One region of the Catenibacterium sp. AM22-6LB genome, then DNA from elsewhere that is predicted to be linked to it. Evidence: a T-box and tRNA genes for the amino acid it is inferred to sense, from the RefSeq annotation. Region 1 holds a T-box; the other holds one or more tRNA genes.
The links. A T-box is a leader RNA that pairs with one kind of tRNA and senses whether it is charged. The one in region 1 lies ahead of lysS (lysine--tRNA ligase), so its partner is inferred to be a tRNA-Lys.

Region 1 (7,554 bases):
AGCAAGCACAAGAGCCGCTATCAAGAAAGAAGCAGAAGAAGCAGGAGAAAACAATGCGTAAAGACTTCTTATGGGGTGGAGCAGTTGCTGCACATCAGGTAGAAGGTGGATTTAATGAAGGTGGTAAAGGACCAAATGTCTCAGATATGATGACAGTTGGTTCTGCCACTACTCGTAGAAAGATCACTAAAACAATTGAACCTGATCAGTTCTACCCAAATCATACAGCGATTGATTTCTATCACCACTATAAGGAAGATATCGCTTTATTTAAAGAAATGGGATTTAAATGTTTTAGAACATCTATTTCCTGGGCAAGAATCTTCCCAATGGGAGATGAAGAAACACCAAATGAAGAAGGCTTAAAGTTCTATGATGATATGTTTGATGAACTATTAAAGAATGGTATTCAGCCAGTCATCACATTATCACACTTTGAAATGCCTTATCATTTAGTTGAAAAATATGGTGGATGGAGAAACAGAAAGATGATTACATTCTTTGTAAGATTCGCAAAAGTATGTTTCGAAAGATACCACAATAAAGTTAAATACTGGATGACTTTCAATGAAATCAACAACCAGGCGAACTATGAAGCAGACGTAGCTGTATTTACTAACTCAGGTATTATATTTGAAGAAGGTGAAGACAAAGAACGTACTGTTTATCAGGCAGCACATTATGAACTTGTTGCAAGTGCGATGGCTATTAAAGAAGGACATGCTATTGATCCTTCTATGATGATCGGCTGCATGATTGCGATGACACCTATTTATCCTTACTCATGTAATCCAGATGATATGTTGAAGGCAGTAGGTGCAAATCATAAGCGTTTCTGGTATATGGATGTTCATGCAAGAGGACGTTATCCAGGTTATATGAAATCTTTCTTTGAAAGAAAGAACTTCAATCTAGATATTACTGAAGAAGACTTAGCTGTTCTTCCTCAGGGTACAGTAGATTATATTGGATTTAGTTATTATATGTCATTTGCGGTTAAGGGTGATGGAGATGTCAACCTTGACTATAATGAAGAAACAGATTTATGTGATAACCCATATATTTCTAAGACTGAATGGGGATGGCCAATTGATGCGAAAGGTTTAAGATATAGCTTAAACTGGATGTATGACCGTTATAACCTTCCTCTATTTATTGTAGAAAATGGCTTCGGTGCAGTGGACCAGATGGTAGATGGAAAAGTACATGACCAGTACCGTATTGATTACCTTAAAGCGCATATCGAAGAAATGAAGAAGGCAGTAGATATTGATGGTGTAGACTTATTAGGTTATACTGTTTGGGGATGTATTGACTGTGTTAGCTTTGGTACGGGTGAAATGAAGAAACGTTATGGTTTCATTTATGTAGATAAAGATAATGCAGGTCATGGAACACTTGCAAGAAGCAAGAAGGATTCCTTTGATTGGTATAAGAAAGTAATAGAAAGTAACGGAGAAAAATTATGAAAAAATACTTAGTTCTAGATGTTGGTGGTAGTGCTATTAAATATGCAGTAATGGATGCAGAAAAGAATATATATGAAAGAGGTAAGGTACCTACTCCCTTAGATTGCCTTGATTCATTTGTGAATAGCGTTGAATCTCTATATAATACATATTCTGATGTATCTGGTATTGCGATGAGTATGCCAGGAAGAATTGATCCTAATAAGGGTTATTGTTACACTGGTGGTGCTTTAACTTATAATCATGATATAAATATGGCAGAATTACTATCTGAGCGTTGTGGTGTAAGAGTCACAATTGGTAATGATGCAAAATGTGCCGCTAATGCAGAACTAGGTTTTGGTAGTCTTCAGGATATTCAGGACGGCGCTGTAGTGATTCTTGGCACAGCTATTGGTGGTGCTTTAATTAAGGATCATAAGGTACTAAGCGGATGTAGATTTGGTGCAGGTGAATTTTCTAATATTATCACTGATTACCATAAGCCATATGATGGTGATACATCTTGGTATGCAAGTAATGGAATCAATGGATTATTATTACATATCCAGGAAGCATTAGAAACAGAAGAAAACTATACTGGTGAAGAAATCTTTGAAATGGCAAATAATGGAAATGAAGCTGTTTTAAAAGGATTAAATCAGTTCTGTTTAGAAACTGCAGTACAGATCTACAACATCAATCAGATCTTTGATTGTGAAAAAGTAGCGATTGGTGGAGGTATTAGTGCACAGCCATTACTATTAGAACTTATCAAAAAGAACTTTGATGAAATCTATAATTCATGTTATGCAAGCACATTACCACCAGAAATCGTAGTTTGTGAATATCGTAATGATGCGAACTTAATCGGTGCTTTATATCAGCACTTAAATTAATAAAGGAGGATGATAAGATGTGGAATAAATTAAGAAATGAACCTGTGAATAAAACAGGTTATATCAAACGTATAATCGCTTATGGTATTGATTGGTATTTAGGAAGTGTCTTATCATCACTTCCTCTTATTTTGTTGTATATGTCTCTTCATAAGGATGCTGTCTATATTCCTCAGCAGTTATCTATATTTAAGGGATATTATCAAGTACTTGCAGGTGTTCTTTCACTCTCAGTTGCATTTGTGTACTATGTCGTATTACCTATAATCTGGAAAGGACAGACTTTAGGTAAAAAACTATTAGGATTAAAGATTGTGAATGACGACTATCAAGAAGTGAATGTGAAACAACTGATCATCAGACAGGTTATTATGATCTTCTTAGTAGAAGGAAGTATTTATACATGCAGTAATATGTTTCATCAGTTAGTCAATGTATTAACTGGATACAATATTGCCTCTACCTGGAATAAAGTAGGACTCGTTATTACTATATTATCTGGGATACTTGTGATTATCTTAAAGTCTAAGAAATCATTACATGATATTGTCTCACATACACTTGTTGTAGACATTAAGTCAGAAGACTATAAGAATATGTTGTTGAGTATTGAAAAGAAAAATAAGAAACAGAATAAGAAAATGAAAAAGAGATTTGCATAAAGTATGATAAAATACCTTTTGGAGGTATTTTATGGTTACGGTAGATCAAATGAATCAATTAAGTGATTTAGAATTAGATATTTACAACTACATCATTTCTCATCGTCATGAAGTGATTAATATGAAACTTAAAGATTTATCTACAGATCTTCATGTATCTTCTTCTATGATTACAAGAGTAGCTAAAAAACTTGGTTATGAAGGATTCTTAGAATGGAAAGCAGAAATGAAACTGGATCAGGAAGATAAACCTATACAAAATAAACGTGCTTTAAATTATATTCTCGATTATTTTAATCGAGTAGACAATAAAGAGTTTGATGATCTTATTCATCAAGCGGCTGAAATAATTGTGAACAGTCACGAGGTGATCTGTTCTGGCATTGGCCTAAGTGATGCGATTGCGAAATTTGCGGCTTCTTTATTTAATCGTAAGGGAAAACGTACAATGTATAGTGGAGACTTCAGTAGCCGTTTTAGGGGGATGTATGATCAAAATGACTGTGCTCTTTTCTTCACAGTTTCAGGAGAAACAAGAGAAATCATTGATTGTATCAAAGACTTAAAAAAATATGATATTAAGATTATTGTGATTACCAATAGTGCCTCTTCAACAGCTGCAAAGATGTCTGATTTAGCTCTTACGTATTATATGCCAAGTACTAAAAATGGTGACTTTTATAGTTCAGCAACACAGGTACCTGTTCTCTATATTATTGAGTCTATTGCGAATCTGTTTATAGAATATGGAATTTACTAAAGAATGCTTGAAAGGCATTCTTTTATTTGTTTAAATGTTCTATGATATGAGAAGAAAGAGGGACGCTATGAGGGAAAATCTAGAAAAGTACGGCGAAGTTATTGCCGGAAGTATCTTATTATCTTTAGGAATCTGGTTGTTCGTAACACCTAATGGCTTGAACTTTGGAGGCGTTATTGGAACATCACAGATTATTGAAGTTTTTGTAAGAAAACTTCTACCAATTCCTAAATCAATGAATATTGTAGGGATTATCAACTTCATGATTAATATTCCATTATTTGTAATGGGATATAGAATCTTGAACAGAGAATTCTGTATCAAAACTGCTATGAGTGTTATTGTACAGACTATTACCTTATCTGTTCTGCCAAACCAGACACATGCTATTATGCCTGATATGTTATCTAACTGTATTTTTGGGGCTATTATGTGTGGCGTTGGTGTAGGACTTGCCCTAAAAGGTAGTGGTAGTACAGGTGGTATTGATATTGCCGGTGTATGCTTATCTAAGACTAATCCAGGATTCTCAGTAGGTAAGTTATCAACTATTGTGAATGCTGTTATTTTAACTTGTTGTGCATTCATCTTTGATTTGCAGACTACACTGTATTCTATTATCTTTGTATTTGTATTGTATTTTATTAGTGATCGTATTCACTATCAGAACATCAATGTGATAGCATTAATCTTCACCAAAGAAAAAAATATGAAGAATGTGATTATGGAAAAGACTGGCAGAGGTGTAACTTACTGGATGGGTAAGGGTGCTTATACAGAAAATGATCAATATATTCTTTATTGTGCAATCAATAAATATGAAATGAAAACATTTAAGAAACTTGTTCATGATATTGATCCGCAGGCATTTGTGACTATTAGTGAGGATTCAGAAATCCTTGGTGGATTTGAAAAACGTCTATAGACAATTTACTTGAAGTAGGCTTATAAATTGACCTTGACAACATCTTTATTTATTGTCTATAATACTTGAGTAAAAGCGATGAACAGAAGAGTAGTATCAATGGAACGCAGAGAGAATTCCTGGCTGGTGTAAAGGAATGGGAAAGTTGATACGAATAAAGACTGGGAGCTGTATTTTGGATCTAACGTGATAAAATAACGTGTTGCCGCGTTAAGGCTTAATGAGGTCTACTTATGTAGATGAATAAGGGTGGTACCACGGTTAACTCTCGTCCCTAGCGGATGAGAGTTTTTATATTCTAAAGAAGGAGAACAGACATGGAAGAAAGAAAGTTTACTGATCAGGAATTAGTAAGAAGACAGAAGTTACAGGAACTTAAAGATCTTGGAATTGATCCATTTGGACAGAGATTTGATGTGACTGCTTATACTTCAGACATTAGAAAGAACTATGGCGATAAGACTGCAGAAGAATTAGAAGAAAGCAAACCAGCTGTAAGTATTGCGGGTCGTATTGTTGCAAAGAGAAGAAAAGGTAAAGTATGCTTCATGAACCTTCTTGATAGAGATGGAAAAATCCAGTTATATATCAAGAAAGATACTGTTGGTGAAGATGTTTATGAATTAGTTAAGAAGAGCGATTTAGGTGATATTATCGGTATTGATGGTGAAGTATTCATGACTCATACGGGTGAATTAACTGTAAGAGTAGAAAAGTATACACACCTTACTAAGGCTTTAAGACCTTTACCAGAAAAGTTCCATGGTTTAACAGATACTGAAGAACGTTTCAGAAGAAGATATGTTGACTTAATCATGAATGATGAAGCACGTAAAGTAGCCTTCATGAGACCTAAGATTGTTCGTTCAATCCAGCATTATTTAGATGACAAAGGTTATACAGAAGTAGAAACACCAATCATGAACTCTATTCTTGGTGGTGCTGCAGCTAAGCCTTTCATCACTCATTTCAATGCATTAGATAAAGATTTCTACTTAAGAATCGCAACAGAATTAAACCTTAAGAGATTAATCGTAGGTGGTATGGATGCTGTTTATGAAATCGGTCGTTTATTCAGAAATGAAGGTATGGACAGAACTCATAACCCAGAATTCACTACTATTGAAGTATATAAAGCATTCTCTGATCTTGAAGGTATGATGGACTTAACAGAAGGTATCATTGCGAATGCCGCAATGACTGTCAATGGTACTTATGATGTAGAATACAAAGGTCATTCTATTTCATTAGCACCTGGATTCAAGAGAATCTCTATGGTTGAAGCAATTAAAGAAAAGACTGGTGTTGACTTTGGTGAACAGAAGACTTTTGAAGAAGCTAAGAAACTTGCTGAAGAACATGGTATTGAAGTAGAACCACATTTTGCATATGGTCATATTGTCAATGCATTCTTTGAAAAGTATGTAGAAGAAACAATTGTAGAACCAACATTCGTATATGGTCATCCAATTGAAATTTCTCCACTTGCAAAGAAGAACTTACAGGATCCTCGTTTCACTCAGAGATTCGAGTTATTCATCTGTGGTAACGAATATGCAAATGCATTCACAGAATTAAATGATCCAGATGATCAGTATGAAAGATTCGCAAATCAGTTAAAAGAAAAAGAATTAGGTAACGATGAAGCCAACGAAATGGATATGGACTATGTAGAAGCCCTTGAATACGGTCTTCCACCAACTGGTGGTATGGGTATGGGTATCGACAGATTAGTTATGTTATTAACTGGTCAGGAAACTATCCGTGAAGTTATCTTATTCCCACATATGAAGAATAAATAAATTTATGTATTAATATTAGGCATATCTCATGCAAGAGATGTGCTTTTTATTTTATGGTTTTTGAAATGTGATGGAATGAAAACAGAAAATGTGGAGTAATAGAAAATGGAAATATGATGGAATGAAAACTAAAAATGTGAAGGAATAAAATTGTAAAATATGATGGAATTCACTGTAATGAGTATGAGAGCATATATGAAGAATTATAAAGACTAACTTTTTTTTGAAAATGGTGTTGTTTATTTTAGTATAATACAAGATATTTAAAAAGAGGGCTTAACCCCTCTTATAAACTCTTCTTCACAAATATTTTATTGAATATACTTCTTGTAAATTCATCATCATTCATCTTGTTCTCTAAGTACTGATTAAAGTTTTTCTCATTCTCTTTTACTTGTTTAAAATGTGGATAATTCTCTTCAATCATCTTTCTAGTAGTAGTGTAGGTACTTCCACTAAAGTTATACTGAATAGATTGTACATTATCAATTAAAGAGAAGATAGACACAGAATTATAGATCAGGCTCTTATTGATATAAAGATCCTCATTATGATACCAGTCTGTCGCATTGTAGTTCACAGTGAGTCCTTGATTTTTAGAATCAATTTGAAAAACATAATCGTATTCATGCAAAGGCAGACTATTTAATAAATTTCCTATATTGGAATTATTACCAATATATGGATTCTTATACTTCTTAATATTGTGTATGCCACTCAATGGTCTGTTAAATACAGTTGTAGGAACAGTATCTTCTGTATATTTCTTTGCGCTATCTACAATATAATACTCATTAGGTGTGTTTTTATTTATTCTATAAACATTATAGAATGGATTGTAGTAGGTTGTCACATTAGAAGTCTTAATCATATAAACATAGATTGGAGGTCTATGAGAAGTTATAACACCTACATAATCCATCAGCATAAATCCACATAATATTGCAATAAATACTCCACTACTTATTAATAATCTATTTCTCTTCAACTCTTTTGATAACCCATAAACAAATACTATAATACCTACAATAGAGTAAATACAGCACCAGCTGCTTTCT
Region 2 (7,554 bases), on a different contig from region 1:
TGTATCACCATGGTGGTGTATGTATTCTTGCGATAGAGGATGATGAAATTATTCTTGTAAAGCAGTTCCGTTATCCAAATAGATGCGATACATTAGAAATACCTGCAGGTAAGCTAGAATTAGGAGAAGATCCTGATAAGGCCTGTTATCGTGAATTTGAGGAAGAAACAAACAGACGTGCTAAAAATATGCGTCCTATCTTAAAGATGCTTCCTACACCTGGTTATTCGAGTGAAATACTCAGAATATATGAAGCAGAAGACTTCAAGGAAGTAGAAGATTCTTTACAGTGTGATGCAGATGAATTCTTAAATATCATTAAAATGCCTATCGATGAAGCTTACAAAGCAATCTTTGATGGACGCATTATTGATGGTAAAACTGTCATTGCAGTTATGTACGCTTATAACAGAAAACATTGCAAATAGTAAAAGAGCTCTAGGTTAAGAGCTCTTTTTACTTAGTATAGAGTATTTAATCACTTCTACGATTGAAACAATCACTACATTCATAATATAACAATGAATCATCTTTAAAGCAGAAAGAGTCATCAATGTATTATCATTCATATAAGTATAGTAATCTGGAATAACATTCGTAATAGAATGAAGACCATTGAAGATGAATTCAAAAATTGATTCAACAACATCAATATAACCTAAACTAATTGCATGTAATACCTTCACAACAGGCTGATCCATCATATTACCTAACGCAATATGAACTACTAAACCAAGTAAGAGAATCATCAATGATAATAATAAGACATAACTAATATTAATAAAAGTATTAATAATATGATGATCAGGCTTCTTTTTTTGTTCTTCTACCACTGGTTCTTTTTTATCTTCTTCTTTTTCTTCTGGAGCATTGTTTTCAGCTTCCATAACCTTTGCGATGACATCATTTAATGCAGCCGTATCCTGCGCATTCAGTGATAATGAGGTAGGTTCTTCTTTTTTTTCTTCTACTACAGGTTCTTCTACTTCTTCTTTTTCTAATTCTGCTAGATCTTCATCACTGAAGGTAAAACGTCTTGGACGTTCTTTAGTGAGTTCAGAGAGTTTAGATATATAAGTAGATTTAATGATTTTTAATAAGTCAGGATCATCCTTATAAACTTCCTGCAAGTTTGCGAATAAAGCCTTTAATTTAGCAACAGACATCTCTTTGTCCATACCAAGAAGCGGTTCAAAGATCTTATAATCTTCATAACGACCAAAAAGAATATCATTCAATGCTTCATACATTGTATTGGCTACCTGATAAGAACAACTGATTTCATCATCTCCTGCTTCTACCAAATCATTTAAATAAATAGTATTCATTCCAATATTATTAGCTGAATGAAGAATACTATTCATAGAAGTAATGACTAATGTATCTTTAGGTGTTACCTGGAATCTTTTATCAATATAAGCAAGCAGTTCTTCTGAAGGAAGTGCTTTAATATCTGTATCACATCCAATAACATAATCAACTTTACGATACAAAGAACCAAGTTCTAGATAATTAATAGCTGTTTTAGTTTTATGAGTAGAAACAATTGCAATTGGAATATTATTCTGACGAAAGTATTCAAATAACTCAATAACACCATCTTTTGGTGATAAACCCTTCATGTTCAAATAATTATATAAATCTTTTTCTACAGTTGCATTAAGCTTCTGGCTATTAATTGTCGTCGCAAGCGGAAGAGTTTCATACATTGAATACATATTACCTAAAGCATGATAGAACTCTTCAGGAGTGACAGTAATATTTTTCTTTTTACATAAATTTTTATAGAAATTATAGCGGAGTCTGTTTAGGGGGAATATACATCCATCCAGTTCTATGATTGCTAGTTTTAATTCTGTATCCTCTCTCATAAATAATACCCCTTTCCCTAATCTAACCTCCATTATAGCAAATTCCCAAATGATATGCTATCATATACAACAAAAAAGCAGAACCGAAGTTCTGCATTGTTTACAAATGGTCTCCCCGCACGGGCTCGAACCGTGGACCCTCTGATTAAGAGTCAGATGCTCTACCAACTGAGCTACGGAGAGATAGTTCTTGATATTTCTATCAAGAATATCAGGTTTATCCTGTTAAATTTTAAATGGTCTCCCCGCACGGGCTCGAACCGTGGACCCTCTGATTAAGAGTCAGATGCTCTACCAACTGAGCTACGGAGAGAGGTGTGTCCTCAACAGACGAGTTATATATTACACGATTAAGAACACTTCGTCAACTACTTTATGAACTTTTTTTACTTTTTTTTAAAACAAGTCATCATTGTTCTTATATTTAGAGTTTATGATGATTGTTTCTGTATGATCAATACACTTCTGTACTTCTGATGCAAAGTCCCATTCTGCTTCATAGCCTTCTGCTTTATAAGCCTTAGGTTTAGTAGCTGGATTATGTGGTGTAAAGATTGTACAGCAGTCTTCAAATGGTCTAATAGAGATATCATATGTACCAATCTTTTCTGCAATCTTAATGATTTCTAGTTTATCCATACATGCGACTGGACGAATAACTGGAGTAGTAATCACCTGATTGATTGTATTCATAGATTCAAGTGTCTGAGATGCGACCTGTCCGATACTTTCACCATTCACTATAGCTAAGCAGTCATTCTTCTTTGCAACACCTTCCGCAATTCTATACATCATACGACGCATCACTGTCATAGCATAAGATTCATCACAATGATCATATACAGATAACTGAAGATCAGTAAATGGCACGATATGTACTTTAATAGAGCCATGTGTATAGTCTTTTAAGACATTGACTAGATCTAATACCTTTTCTCTTGCCATTTCATTTGTATAAGGTGGAGAAGCATAATGAATACATTCAATATCTACACCACGCTTCATAGTGAGATAACCTGCCACAGGTGAATCAATACCACCAGACAGCATTAATAAAGCTTTACCACCAATACCTACTGGATAGCCTCCTGCACCTGGAATCATATTATCCATAATATAAATTGCATCTTTTCTATATTCTACACGCACTAAGATATCTGGGTTATGTACATCAACAGATAATTCTTTAGTTGTATGATGGAATACATAGCCTGCAATTTCTTTATTCATTTCAATAGAATTCTTAGGATATGATTTATCATGTCTCTTGGTATCAATCTTAAATGTATTTCCTTCATCATGATCAATAATATAAGTAACAACTTCTTTTGCTTTTTCTAAGTCATGTTCCACCTTATAACATAATGAAAAGTTATGAATACCAAAGATTGTCTTTAACTTATCTGTTACTTCTTCCGCATTTTCTTCATTTAAATAAATATAAAGACGGTCATATGTTAATTCATATTCTAAGGCAGAATAGTCATGAAGTATTTCTTTTGTATTCTTTAATAGTTTTCTAATGAATAGTTTACGGTTCTTTCCTTTTGTAGTTAATTCTCCAAAACGGACAAGGATATGATCTGGTTTCATCTAATTACCTCTGTTTCTTAATTCTATTTAATGTATCTTTTAATGCATCTAGGAATGTATCTAATTCCTCTTTTGTAGTGAGATGTGAGAATGAGAGTCTGAGTGCACTTGTTCCAACAAGGGGATCTAAATGCATAGCAGCAAGTGTATGAGAGATTTCTACTTTTTTACTTGAACATGCACTCTTAGTAGAAATATAGATTCCTTTAGTTTCTAAATCATGCACAATAACTTCTGGTTTATAGTGTGGACATGAAATGTTTAAAATAAATGGACTTGCATCCTCTGGTGAGTTAATCACTACATTGTCCATCGCACTTAATTGTACACGTAAATAGTCATTTAGTGACTTTACATAATCATAATGATTCTTTTGTGATTCAATAGCTTTACGCATTGTCTTTGCGAGTACAATATCCACGCATGCATTACTAGTACCACCTCTTAAGCCATTTTCCTGCTGGCCACCGTTAATAAGAGGCACAATGCTTGCAGTACGCTTCTTATAGAGTAATCCACTTCCCTTTAAGCCAAATACCTTATGAGCTGAGAAAGTAGCTAAATCTATATCATCTAATGTAATAGGAAGCTTACCTAAAGCCTGTACCATATCTACATGATATTTAGTCTTAGGATTCTTTTTATGTACAATAGATGCAATTTTATGAATAGGATTAATTGTTCCTACTTCATTATTCACATACATTGTAGAAACAAGAATTGTATCTTCTCTTATTAAAGATTCTAATTCTTTTAAATCAAGATGTCCATTTGAATCAATAGACACATAATCTACATCAAAACCAAACACTTCCTCTAATTGTTTAAATGTATTGGCAACACTTGAATGTTCAAAAGCTGTTGTAATAATATGCTTTCCTCTATTCATATATTGGAAAGCTGTTCCTTTAATTGCTGTATTGTTGGATTCTGATGCACATGATGTAAAGATCAATTCATCAGGAGAAACATGAAGTAATTTCGCAATATGAGCTCTTGATTGCTCAATCAAACGGCTTACTTCGTAACCTGGTGCATATGCAGAATCAGAATTCGCAAAATAAGTTGTTAAAAGTTTTGTATATGTAGAGCGTATTTCCTCATCAAGAGGTGTCGTAGCTACATAGTCTAGATAAATCATCTAATCACCTCGCCTTAAATAATAACGATATAAAAGAAAAAAGTCCACCCTAAGCGGACTTAATTTCTTTCCTTTTAATAAGCTCTTCATATTTTCCTGGTTCAAGTCTTTCTAGAATATCTACTGCAACTTGTAATGCATTACGATATTCACCATTTCTAAATAAGACTTCAGCCTTTGTAAGTTCTGTATTCACTTCTAAGAACATTGAACGATAACGGTTCGCATAAACAATCGCATCTTCAACCATACCTGCAGTTACAATCATATTATGTACATTATCATAAAGCTTATAAATCACATCTCTTGCCCCTTCTACCTTGGCACATAACTCATTCAATACAACTGGTTTATGGGTTTTAAAACGTTTAATCTCTTCTACTTTATTATAAGAATCCGCAATATAATCACGATAAGAGTCATTTACTAAAGGAAGATGTTCATTCTTGATTTCTGACTTAATTTCTAATAAGACAATATTGATATTTTCTAAGAGTTCTTCTGTTTTCTGATTCTTAGTATCAATATCTTCTTTCTGCTTTTTAAATTCTTCCAGATAAGCATCATGCTGCATCATTCGATCATATAAATTTTCTACATGTTCCAACATATTTGCATAAGCGAAATGTCCAGATTCCATCTGTTCAATTAAATCATTGGCATCCTTTTGAATCTGTTTAAATTCTTCATACTTCTTACTGATTACAACTTCTTCTTCATCAATCACAAATTCAGTAATCAAACGACGATATTCTTTCATTGTATTTTGATAAACATCTGTCAATCTCTGAAGTTCATTATAACTTTCTCTCCACTTTTCCTTAAACTGCTTATAAGAATCAAGTTCTTTACCCAAATCAATCACTAATTCTTCAATTAATCCAGTTAATGGTTCAAGTACTTCTGCTGCACCTTTGATATCAACATTCTTTACATGGGCAATAGATTCTTCCATCTGTTCATCTACTTCCTGACGGCGTGCTGCAATATTCATTTCTTCAAGTGCATATTCATCACCTTCTAAAGAAGTAATCAATTCATCCACCTTATCAATCTTACTTGGTAATAAGTCAGATACAACATATACATAAGAAGGAAGATCCTTTAAGTTCTCTTGAAGACTATCAATACGATTTTCAATTTCTTCAGTAAAATTCTTTGCATCCGCAAACATCTGATTATTCATCAATGTTTCAAGTTTCACAAAATCATCATCTAATTCTTTAAACATTTCTAAAGCATGTGGTACAAATTCTTCTACTTTAACACGAATCTTTTCATACTCATTGCCTACCTCACGGTATTTTCCTTTTACTCTAATGATTTCTACACGCTGGATGTTTTCTATTTCTGTCACCTTCTCAATACGTGCAAGAAGGTCTTTAGCGTCATGATCATAACGCTGAGTCATTTCACGAATCAACGCAAACTTCTTCTTTATACCATGGGTCTTTCCATAAAATAAAGATTCATCCACTTCATTCACAAGAACACCTAATTCATTCTTTTGGAATTCAGTAATCTTTTCAAAATCTTTTGTGAATTGTTCATATTCTTCAGCCACTTCTGGCATATTTTTCGCAATAGACTGTACACGGCCTAATCTATATTGTAATGGTAGTGTTTTAATTCCATTGATCTGGTTTTGTAAGTCCAATATTTCCTGACGATATATCTTTAATTTAATTGAATGATATACAATCATGAAAATAATCAAAGCTACAAGAATAGTTCCAAATATTATTAAGTTTCTTACTCCTACATATTCTATAAAATTCTTCATATAATCCATAAAACATCCCTCTCTTACATATCGATATAATTTTATCATATTTTCCAAGTCATTTCATTATGGAATCATGAAACACTATTAAAAAATACACATATGTATATTTCTTTTTGTGAAAATCTTTACTCTTTCTTAAAAATAGGAATATGATTGTATTGTTTAGGGAGGGTAAAAGATGAATGAAAGTACAGATTTAATTAATGGAAAGATATGGAAAGCCATCCTCTGGTTTTCTATTCCAATGTTAGTGGGGAATTTATTTCAACAGCTCTATAATACTGTAGACTCCTATGTTGTAGGGAACTTTGTAAGTTCAGGTGCCCTTGCAGCAGTTGGGCAGTCTACACCAATCATTAATACTCTTGTTGGTTTCTTTACTGGTCTTGCGACAGGTGCTGGAGTAGTCATAGCCCAATATTTTGGTGGCAACCACTTAAATAAGATGAAAAAAGCAATTCATACTTCAATTGCCTTAACTCTTATTTTATGTGTATTATTCACTATTCTAGGTATCGGATTATCAAAACAAATTTTAATTCTTATTGGTTCTCCTGATTCAGTCATGGCTCCTGCTTCTCTATATTTACGTATTTATTTTGGTGGCATTTCTTTTGTATGTATTTATAATATGGGATCTGGTATATTACGTGCTGTAGGTGATTCTAAAACTCCTTTATACTATTTAATTGTTGCATCTATTATAAATATTATTTTAGACTTTGTTTTTGTATTATATTTTCATATGGGTGTTGCCGGTGCTGGATGGGCTACTTTTATTGCCCAGGGAATCAGTGCATTACTTGTTATGATCAAATTAGTATTCTCTAAAGAAATCTATAAAGTAGAGTTTAAAGATATTTCTATTGATATGCCTATTTTAAAGAAGATTATTGAAATAGGAATCCCTACTGCCCTTCAGCAGTCCATTGTATCTTTTAGTAATGTCATTGTACAATCTTATATTAATTCATTTGGTGCAAATGCAGTGGCTGGTTATACTTCTTATGTTAAAATCGATGGATTCCTACAGCTGCCAATTCAAAGCTTTGCGATGGCTATTACGACTTTTACTGGACAAAACATTGGTGCGCATGCCATAGATCGTGTTAAGAAAGGTCTTCGTACAACAATGGCAATGACTTTTGGAGTAACAACTATTG

Region 2: it encodes a tRNA-Lys, which carries the amino acid that the T-box ahead of lysS (lysine--tRNA ligase) is inferred to sense. The anticodon was not compared.

The regions. Positions count from the first base shown of each region.
Region 1 covers NZ_QTUM01000014.1:16,257-23,810, reverse strand. Annotated here, with positions in the region: gene DW269_RS04790 (PTS sugar transporter subunit IIC) at 1-61, shown strand, start outside; gene DW269_RS04785 (6-phospho-beta-glucosidase) at 54-1,469, shown strand; gene DW269_RS04780 (ROK family protein) at 1,466-2,347, shown strand; gene DW269_RS04775 (RDD family protein) at 2,365-3,009, shown strand; gene DW269_RS04770 (MurR/RpiR family transcriptional regulator) at 3,041-3,769, shown strand; gene DW269_RS04765 (YitT family protein) at 3,837-4,694, shown strand; T-box leader at 4,764-4,973, shown strand; gene lysS (lysine--tRNA ligase) at 5,012-6,496, shown strand; gene DW269_RS04755 (DUF4825 domain-containing protein) at 6,783-7,554, opposite strand, start outside.
Region 2 covers NZ_QTUM01000005.1:48,511-56,064, reverse strand. Annotated here, with positions in the region: gene DW269_RS02520 (NUDIX hydrolase) at 1-428, shown strand, start outside; gene DW269_RS02515 (HAD hydrolase-like protein) at 444-1,871, opposite strand; tRNA gene DW269_RS02510 (tRNA-Lys) at 1,979-2,054, opposite strand; tRNA gene DW269_RS02505 (tRNA-Lys) at 2,109-2,184, opposite strand; gene thiI (tRNA uracil 4-sulfurtransferase ThiI) at 2,268-3,464, opposite strand; gene DW269_RS02495 (cysteine desulfurase family protein) at 3,469-4,605, opposite strand; gene DW269_RS02490 (septation ring formation regulator EzrA) at 4,655-6,397, opposite strand; gene DW269_RS02485 (MATE family efflux transporter) at 6,570-7,554, shown strand, end outside.